DNA from 2 places in the Thauera sp. 63 genome. Region 1 is predicted to be linked to the other one. Evidence: predicted binding sites of a transcription regulator. Region 1 holds the regulator's gene; the other holds the start of a gene.
What was found. Region 1 encodes sigma-54, which starts transcription at its own class of promoters, with help from an activator protein. Its sites were predicted from a motif close to TGGCACGCTTNCTGCTNA; they were not measured.
Positions count from the first base shown of each region.

Region 2: a site for sigma-54 is predicted at 4,370-4,387, ahead of C664_RS11865 (TorF family putative porin). Genes of this name have one in related genera too.

Region 1 is NZ_AMXC01000011.1:23,436-29,883, reverse strand. Features, by position in the region: gene thiL (thiamine-phosphate kinase) at 1-283, shown strand, start outside; gene C664_RS11365 (phosphatidylglycerophosphatase A family protein) at 359-841, shown strand; gene C664_RS11360 (CinA family protein) at 861-1,346, shown strand; gene recA (recombinase RecA) at 1,480-2,514, shown strand; gene recX (recombination regulator RecX) at 2,527-2,976, shown strand; gene lptB (LPS export ABC transporter ATP-binding protein) at 2,963-3,685, shown strand; gene C664_RS11340 (RNA polymerase factor sigma-54) at 3,693-5,153, shown strand; gene hpf (ribosome hibernation-promoting factor, HPF/YfiA family) at 5,171-5,494, shown strand; gene ptsN (PTS IIA-like nitrogen regulatory protein PtsN) at 5,631-6,116, shown strand; gene hprK (HPr(Ser) kinase/phosphatase) at 6,085-6,448, shown strand, end outside.
Region 2 is NZ_AMXC01000012.1:8,748-15,195, forward strand. Features, by position in the region: gene purU (formyltetrahydrofolate deformylase) at 1-175, shown strand, start outside; gene C664_RS11850 (aspartate kinase) at 299-1,720, shown strand; gene C664_RS11855 (ammonium transporter) at 1,888-3,219, opposite strand; gene glnK (P-II family nitrogen regulator) at 3,234-3,572, opposite strand; gene C664_RS11865 (TorF family putative porin) at 3,602-4,324, opposite strand; gene C664_RS11870 (accessory factor UbiK family protein) at 4,604-4,861, shown strand; gene C664_RS11875 (YifB family Mg chelatase-like AAA ATPase) at 4,952-6,448, shown strand, end outside.

The DNA of each region.
Region 1 (6,448 bases):
CGCCATCGTGGAGGCCAACGCCCTGCCGCTCTGCGCGCTGCGCGCGACCGGCGCGGACGCGGCGACGGCCAGACGCTGCCTGCTGTCCGGCGGTGACGACTACGAGCTGCTGTTCACCGCACCGGTCGGCGCACGCCCGGCGCTACTCGAACTGTCCACCAGACTGGGTCTGCCGCTGCACCGCATCGGCCAGATCACCGGCCAGGCAGGCGACTGCCTGCTGCGCGAATCCGACGGCATACTGGCTCCCGCCAGCGCCTCGGGCTACGATCATTTCGCCTGAGTAGTCATTTCGCCTGAGCGTGCACACACGAGCCGCCACGCCCACATACCGCAGAACCCCGATCAGGACCCTTCAATGCGCCCAACCCCGCGCCTGCTGCTGAGCCACCCGACCCACTTCATCTCCCTCGGCTTCGGTGCCGGACTGTCGCCGTGGGCGCCGGGTACGGTCGGCACCTTGCTGGCGTGGGCGCTGTACCCGTTGATCCGCACCCCGCTGTCGGAATTCGTCTTCCTCGCCCTGCTCGCCAGCCTGTTCGTTGCCGGGGTGATCGCCGCCGAACGGACCGGACAGGCACTGGGCGTGCCGGACCATGGCGGCATCGTATGGGACGAGATGGTCGCCACCTGGCTGGTGCTCGCATTCGCCCCCAAGACGCTGCTGTGGCAGGCCATCGCAGTGGCGCTGTTCCGCTTCTTCGACATCGTCAAGCCGCCGCCGGTACGCTGGGCGGACCGCAGCTTCAAAGGCGGCTTCGGAGTCATGTTCGACGACCTCGTTGCGGCGGGCTACACCTTGCTGGCGCTGGCGGTACTGGTCACACTGTTCGGCATCTGATCCGAAGGGGAGGAGAGGCATGGACACCGAGCTCGACGCGCTCTCGGTCGCGGTCGGCGAGGCGCTGGCCGCGCGCGGCTGGATGCTGGCCACCGCGGAGTCCTGCACCGGCGGCTGGATCGCACAGGTCGTCACCGCCACCAGCGGCAGTTCGGCCTGGTTCGACCGCGGCTTCGTCACCTACTCGAATGCGGCCAAGACCGACATGCTCGGCGTCTCTGCGCACACCCTCGACAGCCACGGCGCGGTGAGCGAGGCCACGGTCGCCGAAATGGCGGAGGGCGCCCTGGCGCGCAGCACCGCGGACCTTGCCGTCGCGGTATCCGGCGTCGCCGGCCCGACCGGCGGCAGCGCGCAGAAACCCGTCGGCATGGTGTGCGTGGCCTGGGCGCAACGCAGGGTGCCGACACGGGTCCGTACGCTTCAGCTGCCCGGCGATCGCACGGCCGTGCGCCGTCAGACCGTGATCCACGCGCTCAGCGAAGTGATCGAACTCGCTCGCTGAAGCGGCTGGCGGGCGCCGACCCGCGGCATTGCTGTATTCATTTACAGGTCTTACACTGTCGCCGTCAGAGATGCCCGACACCATCACAGCAAGCTCTGTGCCATAATTCGCCAATCACTCAGGAACGACTTTCATGGACGACAACAAGGCCAAGGCGCTCGCCGCTGCGCTCTCGCAGATCGAAAAGCAGTTCGGCAAGGGTTCGATCATGCGCATGGGCGACGGCAACGTCGAACGCGACATCCAGACCGTGTCCACCGGCTCGCTCGGGCTCGACATCGCACTCGGCCTCGGCGGCCTGCCGCGCGGTCGTGTGGTCGAGATCTACGGCCCGGAGTCATCCGGCAAGACCACGCTGACGCTGCAGGTCATCGCCGAGATGCAGAAGCTCGGCGGCACCGCCGCGTTCATCGACGCCGAACATGCACTCGACGTCGGCTATGCCGAGAAGCTCGGCGTCAACATCCAGGACCTGCTGATCTCCCAGCCCGACACCGGCGAACAGGCGCTCGAGATCGCCGACATGCTGGTGCGCTCGGGCGGCGTGGACGTGGTCGTGGTCGACTCGGTCGCCGCACTGACGCCCAAGGCCGAAATCGAAGGCGAGATGGGCGACCAGCTCCCCGGCCTGCAGGCCCGCCTGATGTCGCAGGCGCTGCGCAAGCTCACCGCCAACATCAAGCGCACCAACACGCTGGTCATCTTCATCAACCAGATCCGCATGAAGATCGGCGTGATGTTCGGCAGCCCGGAGACCACCACCGGCGGCAACGCGCTCAAGTTCTACGCCTCGGTGCGCATGGACATCCGCCGCACCGGCACGATCAAGAAGGGCGACGAGGTCGTCGGGTCCGAGACCCGCGTCAAGGTGGTGAAGAACAAGGTCTCGCCCCCGTTCAAGGAAGCGCACTTCGACATCCTGTACGGCGAGGGCATCTCGCGCGAAGGCGAGATCATCGATCTCGGCGTCGACCACAAGATCGTCGACAAGTCCGGCGCCTGGTACGCCTACAAGGGCGACAAGATCGGCCAGGGCAAGGACAACTCGCGCGAGTTCCTGCGCAACAACCCTGCGCTGGCGCGCGAGATCGAGAACAGGGTCCGCGTCGCGGTCGGTCTGCCTGAAATGCCGCCGGCGACGCCCGCTGCGGCAGCCGCCGAGGCCTGAGCGCCCGACGCCATGGCCGAGCCCAGCCTGCGCGAGCGCGCCCTTCGCCACCTCGCCCGCCGCGATCATTCGCGCGCCGAGCTGGCGCGCAAGCTCGCCGCGCATGGCGAGGCCGACGAGGTCGAGGTCGTCATCGCACGCATGGGCGAACTCGGGTTGCAGTCCGACAGCCGCTTCGCGGAAGCCTTCGTGCGCGGCAAGGCCGCGCGTTTTGGCGCGAGCCGGCTGCGCAACGAGCTGGCCCGTCGCGGTATCGAGCGCGAACTGATCGACGAGGCCATCGCCGGCGAATGTACCGAGTCCGAGATCGAGCGTGCCCGCAGCGTGCTGCATGGCCGCTTCCGCGAGCCGCCGACCGACCCCCGCGAGTGGGCCCGGCAGGCGCGCTTCCTGCAAACCCGCGGCTTTGCGCCCGACCTGATCCGCAAGCTGCTGAAAGAGCCCTACGATGAGTCTGCTTAAGGTCGCCGGTCTGCAGAAGCGCTACAAGGCGCGCACGGTGGTGCACGACGTCGGCTTCGAGGTCGGCTCGGGCGAGGTCGTCGGCCTGCTCGGCCCCAACGGGGCGGGCAAGACCACCTGCTTCTACATGATCGTCGGCCTGGTGCGTGCCGACGGTGGCCAGATCGGGCTGGACGGCAAGGATCTCACCCACCTGCCGATTCACGCCCGTGCCCGCCTCGGCCTGTCCTACCTGCCGCAGGAAATGAGCGTGTTCCGCAAGCTCACGGTGGCCGAGAACATCCGCGCGGTGCTCGAACTGCAGGGGCTGGAGTCACGCCAGATCGACGAGCGCCTGCAGGAACTGCTCGAGGAACTGGGCATCACCCACCTGCGCGACAACACCGCGATCTCCCTGTCGGGTGGCGAACGCCGCCGCTGCGAGATCGCCCGCGCGCTCGCCACCGATCCGCGCCTGATCCTGCTCGACGAGCCTTTCGCCGGCGTCGACCCGATCGCCGTGATCGATATCCAGAAGATCATCCGCTTCCTCAAGGAACGCGGCATCGGCGTGCTCATCACCGACCACAACGTGCGCGAGACGCTTGGCATCTGCGATCGCGCCTATATCATCAGCGAGGGTCGCGTGCTCGCCAGCGGCCAGCCTGACGAGATCATCGCCAACGAGAAGGTGCGCCAGGTCTACCTCGGCGAACATTTCCGCCTCTAGCGCCCGAATGAAACCCAGCCTCCAGCTCAAGCTCTCGCAGCACCTCACGCTGACGCCTCAGCTGCAGCAGTCGATCAAGCTGCTGCAGCTGTCCACGCTCGAGCTGAACCAGGAGATCGAGCGCTTCCTGCTCGAGAACCCGATGCTCGAGCGCGAGGAGATCGACGACTTCGTGCCGCAGCCCGGTCTCGCCACCAGCACCCCGCCTGCCGAACGTGAGCGCGAGCGCGAACGCGAAACCAGCGCCGAGGCCACCAGCGACGGCGAAGCAGGAAAGGCGAACGATCGCGAGGACAACGAGGAAGGCATCGACTGGTCCAACGTCGGCAGTGGCGCCCAGGCCAAGCGCGACGATGACGACGACACCGACTTCCAGGAGTTCCAGGCGGCCGAGCTGTCGCTTCGCGACCACCTCGACGAGCAGGTCGCGCTGTCGCCGCTCTCCGACCGCGACCGCGCGCTGGTGCGCTTCATCATCGAGGCGCTGGACGACGACGGCTACCTGCACCAGCCGCTCGAGGAGTTGCTCGAGTTGCTGCCACCCGAGCTCGACATCGACCTCGACGAGCTTTCCATCGCGCTGCGCCACGTACAGCACCTCGACCCTGCCGGCATCGGCGCACGCAGCCCGCAGGAATGCCTGTCGCTGCAGCTGCGAGCGATGCCCGAGACGCCGACGCAGATGCTCGCGCTCGAGATCGTTGACCAGCATCTCGAACTGCTCGCCGAGCGCAACTTCGCGCGCCTCAAGAAACACACCGGTTGCGACGACGACCAGCTGCGCGCTGCCCACGCTCTGATCTGCAGCCTCGACCCGCATCCGGGCTCGCGCCACTCCGTCTCCGAGACGCGCTACGTGCTGCCTGACGTCATCGTGCGCAAGATCCGCGGACGCTGGACCGTCAGCCTCAACCAGGACGCGATGCCGCGCCTGCGCGTCAACCGGCTCTACGCCAGCCTGCTGCAGCAGAACCGCGGCCAGGGCGGCGGCCTGACCGGCCAGTTACAGGAAGCACGCTGGCTGATCAAGAACGTCCAGCAGCGTTTCGACACCATCCTGCGGGTCTCCCAAGCCATCGTTGACCAGCAGCGGCAGTTCTTCGATCATGGAGACGTGGCGATGCGGCCACTCACTCTCCGGGAGATCGCGGACCAGCTCGAACTGCACGAATCCACCGTTTCGCGCGTCACGACGCAGAAATACATGGCGACGCCGCGCGGTGTGTTCGAACTCAAGTATTTCTTCGGCAGCCACGTCTCCACCGACACTGGCGGAGCGGCCTCTTCCACGGCGATTCGGGCGCTGATTCGTCAACTGGTGGACGCCGAGGACAGCAAGAAGCCGCTGTCCGACGCAAGGATTGCAGAAGTTTTGGGCCAGCAGGGTATCGTGGTCGCACGACGCACCATCGCGAAGTACCGCGAATCACTGAATATCCCGCCGGTCAGTCTGCGCAAATCGATCTGACAACAACAGGAGTTACCATGAATCTCAACATCACCGGGCGCCACGTCGAGGTCACCCCGGCCATCCGTGACTACGTGAGCACCAAGCTTGACCGCGTCATCCGCCACTTCGACAACGTCACCAGCGTGGCGGTGATCCTCTCCGTCGAAAAGCTGAAGCAGAAGGCCGAAGTCACGCTGCACGTGCGCGGCAAGGATCTCTTCGTCGAAAGCGACGACGCAGACATGTACGCCGCCATCGACTCGATGGCTGACAAGCTCGATCGTCAGGTGCAGAAATACAAGCAGAAGATGGCCGACCACAACCACGAAGCCCTGAAGCATCAGGAGCCGGAAGCCTGATTGCCAGGTTGCGGTTTTATGTCCGGGGTGTGGGTATAATGCGCGCGTTTTCAAGACGCGGCTTCAACGCATCCCGGTCCGTCCGATCGCCCAGCGCGGCGCCAGCGGCAACGGCGCTGCGCAAGCTCCACTGCGAATGAGCCTGATACCTCAACTCCTGCCACTGTCCAATGTGGTGGTCGATCTCGATGCAAGCAGCAAGAAGCGTGTCTTCGAACAGGCGGGGCTGCTTTTCGAGAACAACCAGGGCATCGCCCGCATTCTGGTGTTCGACAGCCTGTTCGCTCGAGAACGGCTGGGCTCCACAGGCCTCGGCCAGGGCATCGCCATCCCGCATGGCCGCATCAAGGGCCTGAAGGAAGCGGCCGGCGCCTTCCTGCGCCTGGCTGCCCCGGTGCAGTTCGATGCGCCCGATGGCCGCCCGGTGAATCTCCTGTTCGTGCTGCTGGTGCCCGAGCAAGCCAACGAGACCCACCTGCAGCTCCTGTCCGAGCTCGCGCAGATGTTCAGCGACCGCGCCTTCCGCGAGGCACTGCTGAACGCGCCCGACGCCGAACACATCCACCAGATGTTCCTCGACTGGGGTACCGATGCGGCAGACAAGCGTCGCGAGGCTGTTTGAGGCCCAGCGCGAGCGCCTTGAACTCACCCACGTCAGCGGACGTCTCGACGCCACGCTGGCCGTCGCTGAAGAGCGTATCTGGCCGGCCGACCTCGTCGGCCACCTCAACCTGATCCACCCCACGCGCCTGCAGATCATTGGCGCCGCCGAGCTGGCCTGGGCACGGCGCCAGACGACCGACAAGGTCGCCCATCACCTCAACGAGATCCTGTCGACCCGGCCACCGGCCATCATCATCGCCGACGGCTGTGCTGCCTCGAACATCATCCACGGCATCTGCGAGGCCCACGACGTCGCCCTGTTCACCACGCCGCAGCCCGCGGCCGGCGTGA
Region 2 (6,448 bases), on a different contig from region 1:
GGACCAGGGGCCGATCATCGAGCAGGACGTGATCCGCATCGACCACTCCGATGCGGTCGAGGACATGGTCCGCTACGGCAAGGACATCGAGAAGACGGTGCTCGCCCGCGGCCTGCGCTACCACCTTGAAGACCGGGTGCTGGTGCACGGCAACAAGACCATCGTGTTCCGCTGAGCGATCGGGGCGCTCGCCCCGCCCGGCGAGGCCGGGACCGTGGCCCGCCTATGTCCAAATCCCCATCAAGACAATACGATGTCGGGTTTCGGGCGGTCCGCAAAAAGAACTGGGATACACCTCATGCACAACTCGGGAAAGAACATGCTCACGGTCGAGAAAATCGGTGGCACGTCGATGTCGGCATTCGGCGATGTGCTGCGCCACATCATGCTCCACGACAAATCGCGCATCTACGGGCGCATCTACGTGGTGTCCGCCTATTCGGGCGTGACGAACCAGCTGCTGGAACACAAGAAGACCGGTGAGCCGGGCATCTACGCGCTGTTCGCCGACGGTGCGAACTACCACGCCGCGCTGGATGGCCTGGCGGCCAGCCTGAAGAAGCTCAACGCCGGTTTCGCCGATCTCGGCCTGCCGCTGGATGTGGCCGACGCCTTCGTCGATACCCGTATCGGCGAGGTCAAGAAGTACCTCGAGGCCATGCACCACGTGCTCGCCAGCGGCTACATCAGTCGCAAGGACGTGCTGCTCGCCGCGCGCGAGGTGCTGGCCTCGATCGGCGAGTCGCACAGCGCGTTCAACAGTGTCGAGATGCTCAAGGCCAATGGCGTCAAGGCCATCCTGCTCGATCTCGCCGGCTTCCACGACGACGAAGCCTGGACCATCGACGAGCGCATCCAGAACAGCTTCAAGGGCCTGGATCTCGCCAACAACGTCATCGTCGCCACCGGCTACACCAAGGGTACCGAAGGCATCATGCGCGAGTTCGACCGCGGCTATTCCGAGGTCACCTTCAGCAAGATCGCCGTCGAGCTGCGCCCCGCCGAAGCCGTCATCCACAAGGAGTTCCACCTGTCCTCCGCCGACCCCAATCTGGTCGGCCTCGAGAATGCGGTGGTCGTGGGGGCGACCAACTACGACGTCGCCGACCAGCTCGCCGACGTCGGCATGGAGGCCATCCACCCGAAGGCGGCCAAGCCGATCGAGCTGGCCGGCATCGCGATCCGCCTGAAGAACACCTTCGAGCCCGACCATCCGGGCACGCTGATCACCAAGGACTACGTGGGCGAACGCGCCCGCGTCGAGATGGTGACCGGCAGCGACAAGGTCACGCTGGTCGAGATCCACGACCCCAGCATGGTCGGCACCGTCGGCTTCGACCTGGGGCTGATGGAGATCTTCTGCAGGCACGGCATCTCGTACATCCTGAAGGCCACCAACGCCAACTCGATCGCCCACGTGCTGTGGGAAAGCTCGGTGACGGCCGAGCTCATCGCCGAGCTGGAGGCGCGCTACGAAGTAGTGACGGTGAAGCCCAGCGCCATCGTGTGCGCGATCGGCTCCAACATCAGCATTCCCGGCGTGCTCGCGCGCGCGGCGCAGACGCTGGCGGACGCGGGCGTCAACGTCAACTGCGTGTCGCAGACCCTGCGCCAGGTGAACATGCAGTTCATCATCGAGCGCAGCGACTACAAGAAGGCGATCGTCGCCCTCAACCAGGCGCTGTGCGTCAATCCCGGCGTGCCGGTGCCGCGGGTCTGAGCGTCCTGCTCCCGCGTTCGCGCAGGGCGAGGAATGCGATCGGGGCGGCCTTCGGGCCGCCCCGCTTTCTTTGCGTACACCCGGCGCGAAAAAAAACGGCGCCCCGTGGAGCGCCGCGTTAAAACGAAGCCGGGGAGGACCGGCTCCGCAGGTGACATCGTTCCCGCTTACATCCGGTAGGCGGTTTCGCCGTGGGCGGTGATATCCAGGCCCTCGCGCTCTTCCTCTTCCGGCACGCGCAGGCCGACCAGGACGTCCGCGATCTTGTAGGCGACGAAGGCGACCACGGCGGACCACACGATGGTGATGATCACGCTCCAGGTCTGGATCCACACCTGCGCACCCATCGCGAAGTCCTCGCCGCCGGTGCCGCCCAGCGACGGGGCCGCGAACACGCCGGTCAGGATGGCGCCGACGATGCCGCCCACGCCATGCACCCCGAACACGTCGAGTGCGTCGTCCGCGCCGAGCATGTGCTTCAGGCCATTCACGCCCCACAGGCAGATGAAGCCCGACAGCAGGCCGATGACGATGGCGCCCATCGGGCCGACCGAACCGCAGGCCGGGGTGATGGCGACCAGGCCGGCCACCGCGCCCGACGCCGCACCCAGCATCGAGGGCTTGCCCTTCAGCAGTGCCTCACCCAGCGACCAGGCCAGCACCGCGGCAGCCGTGGCCACCAGCGTGTTGATGAAGGCCAGCGCGGCGCCCGAGGTGGCTTCGAGGTTAGAGCCGGCGTTGAAGCCGAACCAGCCCACCCACAGCAGCGAGGCACCGACCATGGTCAGCGTCAGGCTGTGCGGCGCCATTGATTCGCGACCGAAGCCGATGCGCTTGCCCACCATGTAGGCGCCCACCAGGCCGGCGACGCCGGCGTTGATGTGCACCACGGTGCCGCCGGCGAAGTCGAGCGCGCCGTCCTCCAGCAGGTAGCCGCCCGGGCCCCACACCATGTGGCAGATCGGCAGGTAGCAGAAGGTGAACCAGATCACCGAGAAGATCAGCACCGCGGAGAACTTCATGCGTTCGGCGAAGGCGCCGACGATGAGCGCACCGGTGATGCCGGCGAAGGTGGCCTGGAACGCGATGAAGGCGAACTCGGGCAGCTTCACCGTCTCGGTGAAGGTGTCTGCGAGCGTGTCGATCGTCACCCCGGACAGGAAGATCTTGTCCAGCGAGCCGATGAAGGGGCTGGCTTCGGTGAAGGCCAGGCTGTAACCGTAGATGGCGAACAGCAGGGCATTCAGCGAGAACACGGTCATGACCTGCATCAGCACCGACAGCATGTTCTTGGCGCGTACCAGGCCGCCATAGAACAGTGCGAGGCCGGGCAGGGCCATCATCAGCACGAGCAGGGTGGCCGTCATGATCCAGGCCACATCGCCCTTGTTGACCTCGACCGCAGCGGCGGCGGCCTCCTGGGCGAAGGCGCCGCCCGATGCGCCGGCAAGCGCGCCACCGAGGGCCAGCGCCGGCAGAAGTGCAAAGCGTTTCTTCATTTTGATGATCTCCCTTACAGCGCGTCCGGGCCGGTCTCGCCGGTGCGGATGCGGATGGCCTGTTCCAGTTCGAAGACGAAGATCTTGCCGTCGCCGATCTTGCCGGTGGCGGCGGACTTCTCGATGGCCTCGATCGCCTGGTCCAGGAGGTCGTCGGACACGGCTGCCTCGACTTTCACCTTGGGCAGGAAATCGACGACGTACTCGGCGCCGCGGTAGAGCTCGGTGTGGCCCTTCTGGCGGCCGAAGCCCTTGACCTCGGTGACGGTGATGCCCTGCACACCGATGGCGGACAGCGCTTCGCGCACCTCGTCGAGCTTGAAGGGCTTGATGATCGCAGCGATGAATTTCATGGTTTTCTCCCGTTCAGCTGGCGGGGTGATCAGAAGGACTTGCTGACCGACACGATGAAGCGCTCATCGGCGAGATCGACGTCCTTGATGTCGGTGTCGACGTAGTGCAGACCGAACTCGAAGCCGCCGAGCTCCTTGGTCACGCCGAGCTTCCAGTCCTTGTAGTCGTCACCGCCCTTGAGGTCGTTGTAGCCGTAATGCGCGTCGAGGTTGAATCCGCCACCCAGTTCGTAGGACACGCCCAGGTCGTAGTACTGGCTGCCTTCCGAGTCCGGCAGGCCGAACAGGTCGGTGAACGAGTAGGAGTACTTGAACGACAGGAACTCCCACGACAGCCCGATGTAGCCCTCCAGCGTGTTCGGCTTGGTCAGGCCGGTCTCGGTCTTCCACGTCGAGCTGTAGCTGCCCGGGTAGTAGTACTGCAGCAGGCCGACGTCGTAGCCGATCGGGCCGGCTTCGCCGCTGTAGCCGGCGTAGAGGTCGATCTCGAGGCTGTTGCCGGTCGAGTCGGTGGTGTCGACGTCATTGAGCCAGGAGACGTTCGAGCCCCACACGCCGACGTAGAAGCCGCTCGCGTGCGCATAATCGAAGCCGCCCTGCAGGGCCGGACGCTCGTCGGTCTGGCTGATGCCGCGGTAGGCATAGTCCGACACGATGCCCACGTTGGCGGAGAAGGGGCTCTCTTCGGCGTGGGCTGCCCCCGCGAAGGGAAGGGCGGCGGCGAGGGCAGCGGCGACAAGGGTCTTGTGCATGGTTGTTTTCTCCTGAGACAGATGAGGGGTTCCGACGAACAACCTTTAGCAGGCCGCGTGCCAGCTTCGTGAAATCCAGTGTTCATGCGGGTTTCACATGCGCCGATGGCGCTTTTCAGGCGGCGTTGCTGCGGTGCGAGATGAAATCGCGCACGAAAGCGGGACGCGATGCACCGATGTGGTGCATCGGCATCGGCGCGGTGTCCGCGGCCGACGCCGGGCAGTCTTGGCGGGCGTGCTAGACTTCGACCGTCTACAACCGGCACTTCACTACCGATCATGGCTACTCCGCGCTTTCTCGACGAAATCGGCTCCAAACTCTCCGAACTGGCGGCCAACAGCCCCGCCCGCGACATCGAGAAGAACGTCAAGGCCATGCTCGGCAGCGCCTTCGGCAAGCTCGACCTCGTGACCCGCGAGGAATTCGAGGTGCAGCGCGAAGTGCTGGCCCATGCGCGCCAGAAGGTTGCCGATCTGGAAGCCCGCGTTGTCGAGCTCGAGCGCCGCCTCGCCGGCGAGGGTGACAAGCCGGCCTGATCTCCGGTGCCGGACATGTCGTCCGGCTTATCTGTTTGTCATTAGTGTGTTCTCCGCTAGACTGGCCCCCCGCCCAGTCTGGAGAGCCGCATGTCGCTTGCACTCGTGCGCAGCCGCGCACTCGATGGTCTCGACGCGCCGGAGGTCACGGTCGAGGTGCATCTGGCCAACGGCCTGCCCGCCTTCAGTCTCGTCGGCCTGCCCGACACCGAGGTACGCGAGGCGCGCGACCGGGTGCGTGCGGCCCTTCAGACCTCGCAGTTCGAGTTCCCGCAGCGGCGCATCACGGTCAATCTGGCGCCTGCCGATCTGCCGAAGGAGGGCGGGCGCTTCGATCTGGCGATCGCCGTGGGCATTCTTGTCGCTTCCGGCCAGGTCGCCGGCAGGCTGCTCGACGGGCTGGAGTTCTGCGGCGAGCTGTCGCTCAATGGCGAGCTGCGCGCGGTGCGCGGCGTGCTTGCCGTGGCGCTGGCCGCAGGGCGTGCGCGGCGCAGTCTCGTGGTGGCGACGGCCAACGCGCCCGAAGCGGCGCTGGCGCGTACCGCGACCGTGTTGCCGGCGGCCAGCCTGTGTGCGGTGGCGGCGCACCTCAATGGCCACACGCCGCTGCCGCCGACCGTGCTCGACAATCCGGCCGCTGCCGCCACGGCGTGCGCGCCCGACCTTGCCGATGTGCGCGGGCAGCTCCAGGCGCGCCGTGCGCTGGAAGTAGCCGCCGCGGGCGCGCACTCGCTGCTGCTGTTCGGTCCGCCGGGCACGGGCAAGTCCATGCTGGCGCAGCGGCTGCCCGGCCTGCTGCCACCCATGCTCGAACATGAAGCGCTCGAGACCGCGGCCGTGTGTTCACTCGAAGGCAGTTTCGATGCGTCGCGCTGGGCCCAGCGCCCCTTCCGCAGTCCGCATCACTCGGCCTCGGCGGCGGCACTGGTGGGCGGCGGGGCGACGCCGCGGCCGGGCGAGATCTCGCTGGCCCACAACGGGGTGCTCTACCTCGACGAGTTGCCCGAGTTCGACCGCCGTGTGCTCGAATCCCTGCGCGAACCGCTGGAAACAGGCCATATCAGCGTCTCGCGCGCCCGCAGACGTGCGGAGTTCCCCGCCCGGTTCCAGTTGGTGGCAGCGATGAATCCCTGTCCCTGCGGCTATGCGGGACACCCGCGAAAGCCCTGCAGGTGCACGCCCGAACAGGTTGCCCGCTATCGCGGAAAACTCTCCGGGCCGCTGCTGGACCGCATCGACCTGGTGGTCGAGGTTCCGGTGCTGGCGCACGAGGAGCTCGCCACGGCGGTCCCGGCGCCCTCGTCAGCGGACGTGCGGGCGCGCGTGGTGCAGGCGCGGGCGCAGCAGATGGAACGCCAGGGCGACGTGAATGCGCGGCTCGACAGCCGCGGTGTGGAACGTTTCTGCCTGCCGGATGCGGCGGGCGCAGCCCTGCTGCAGCAGGCGATGAATCGTCTGGATCTCTCGGCGCGCGCCTATCACCGCATCCTGCGGGTGGCGCGCACGCTGGCCGACATGGCAGGTGCCGCGCAGCCGGGCGCGGCGCATGTGGCGGAGGCGATCCAGTACCGCCGCAGTCTGGACGGT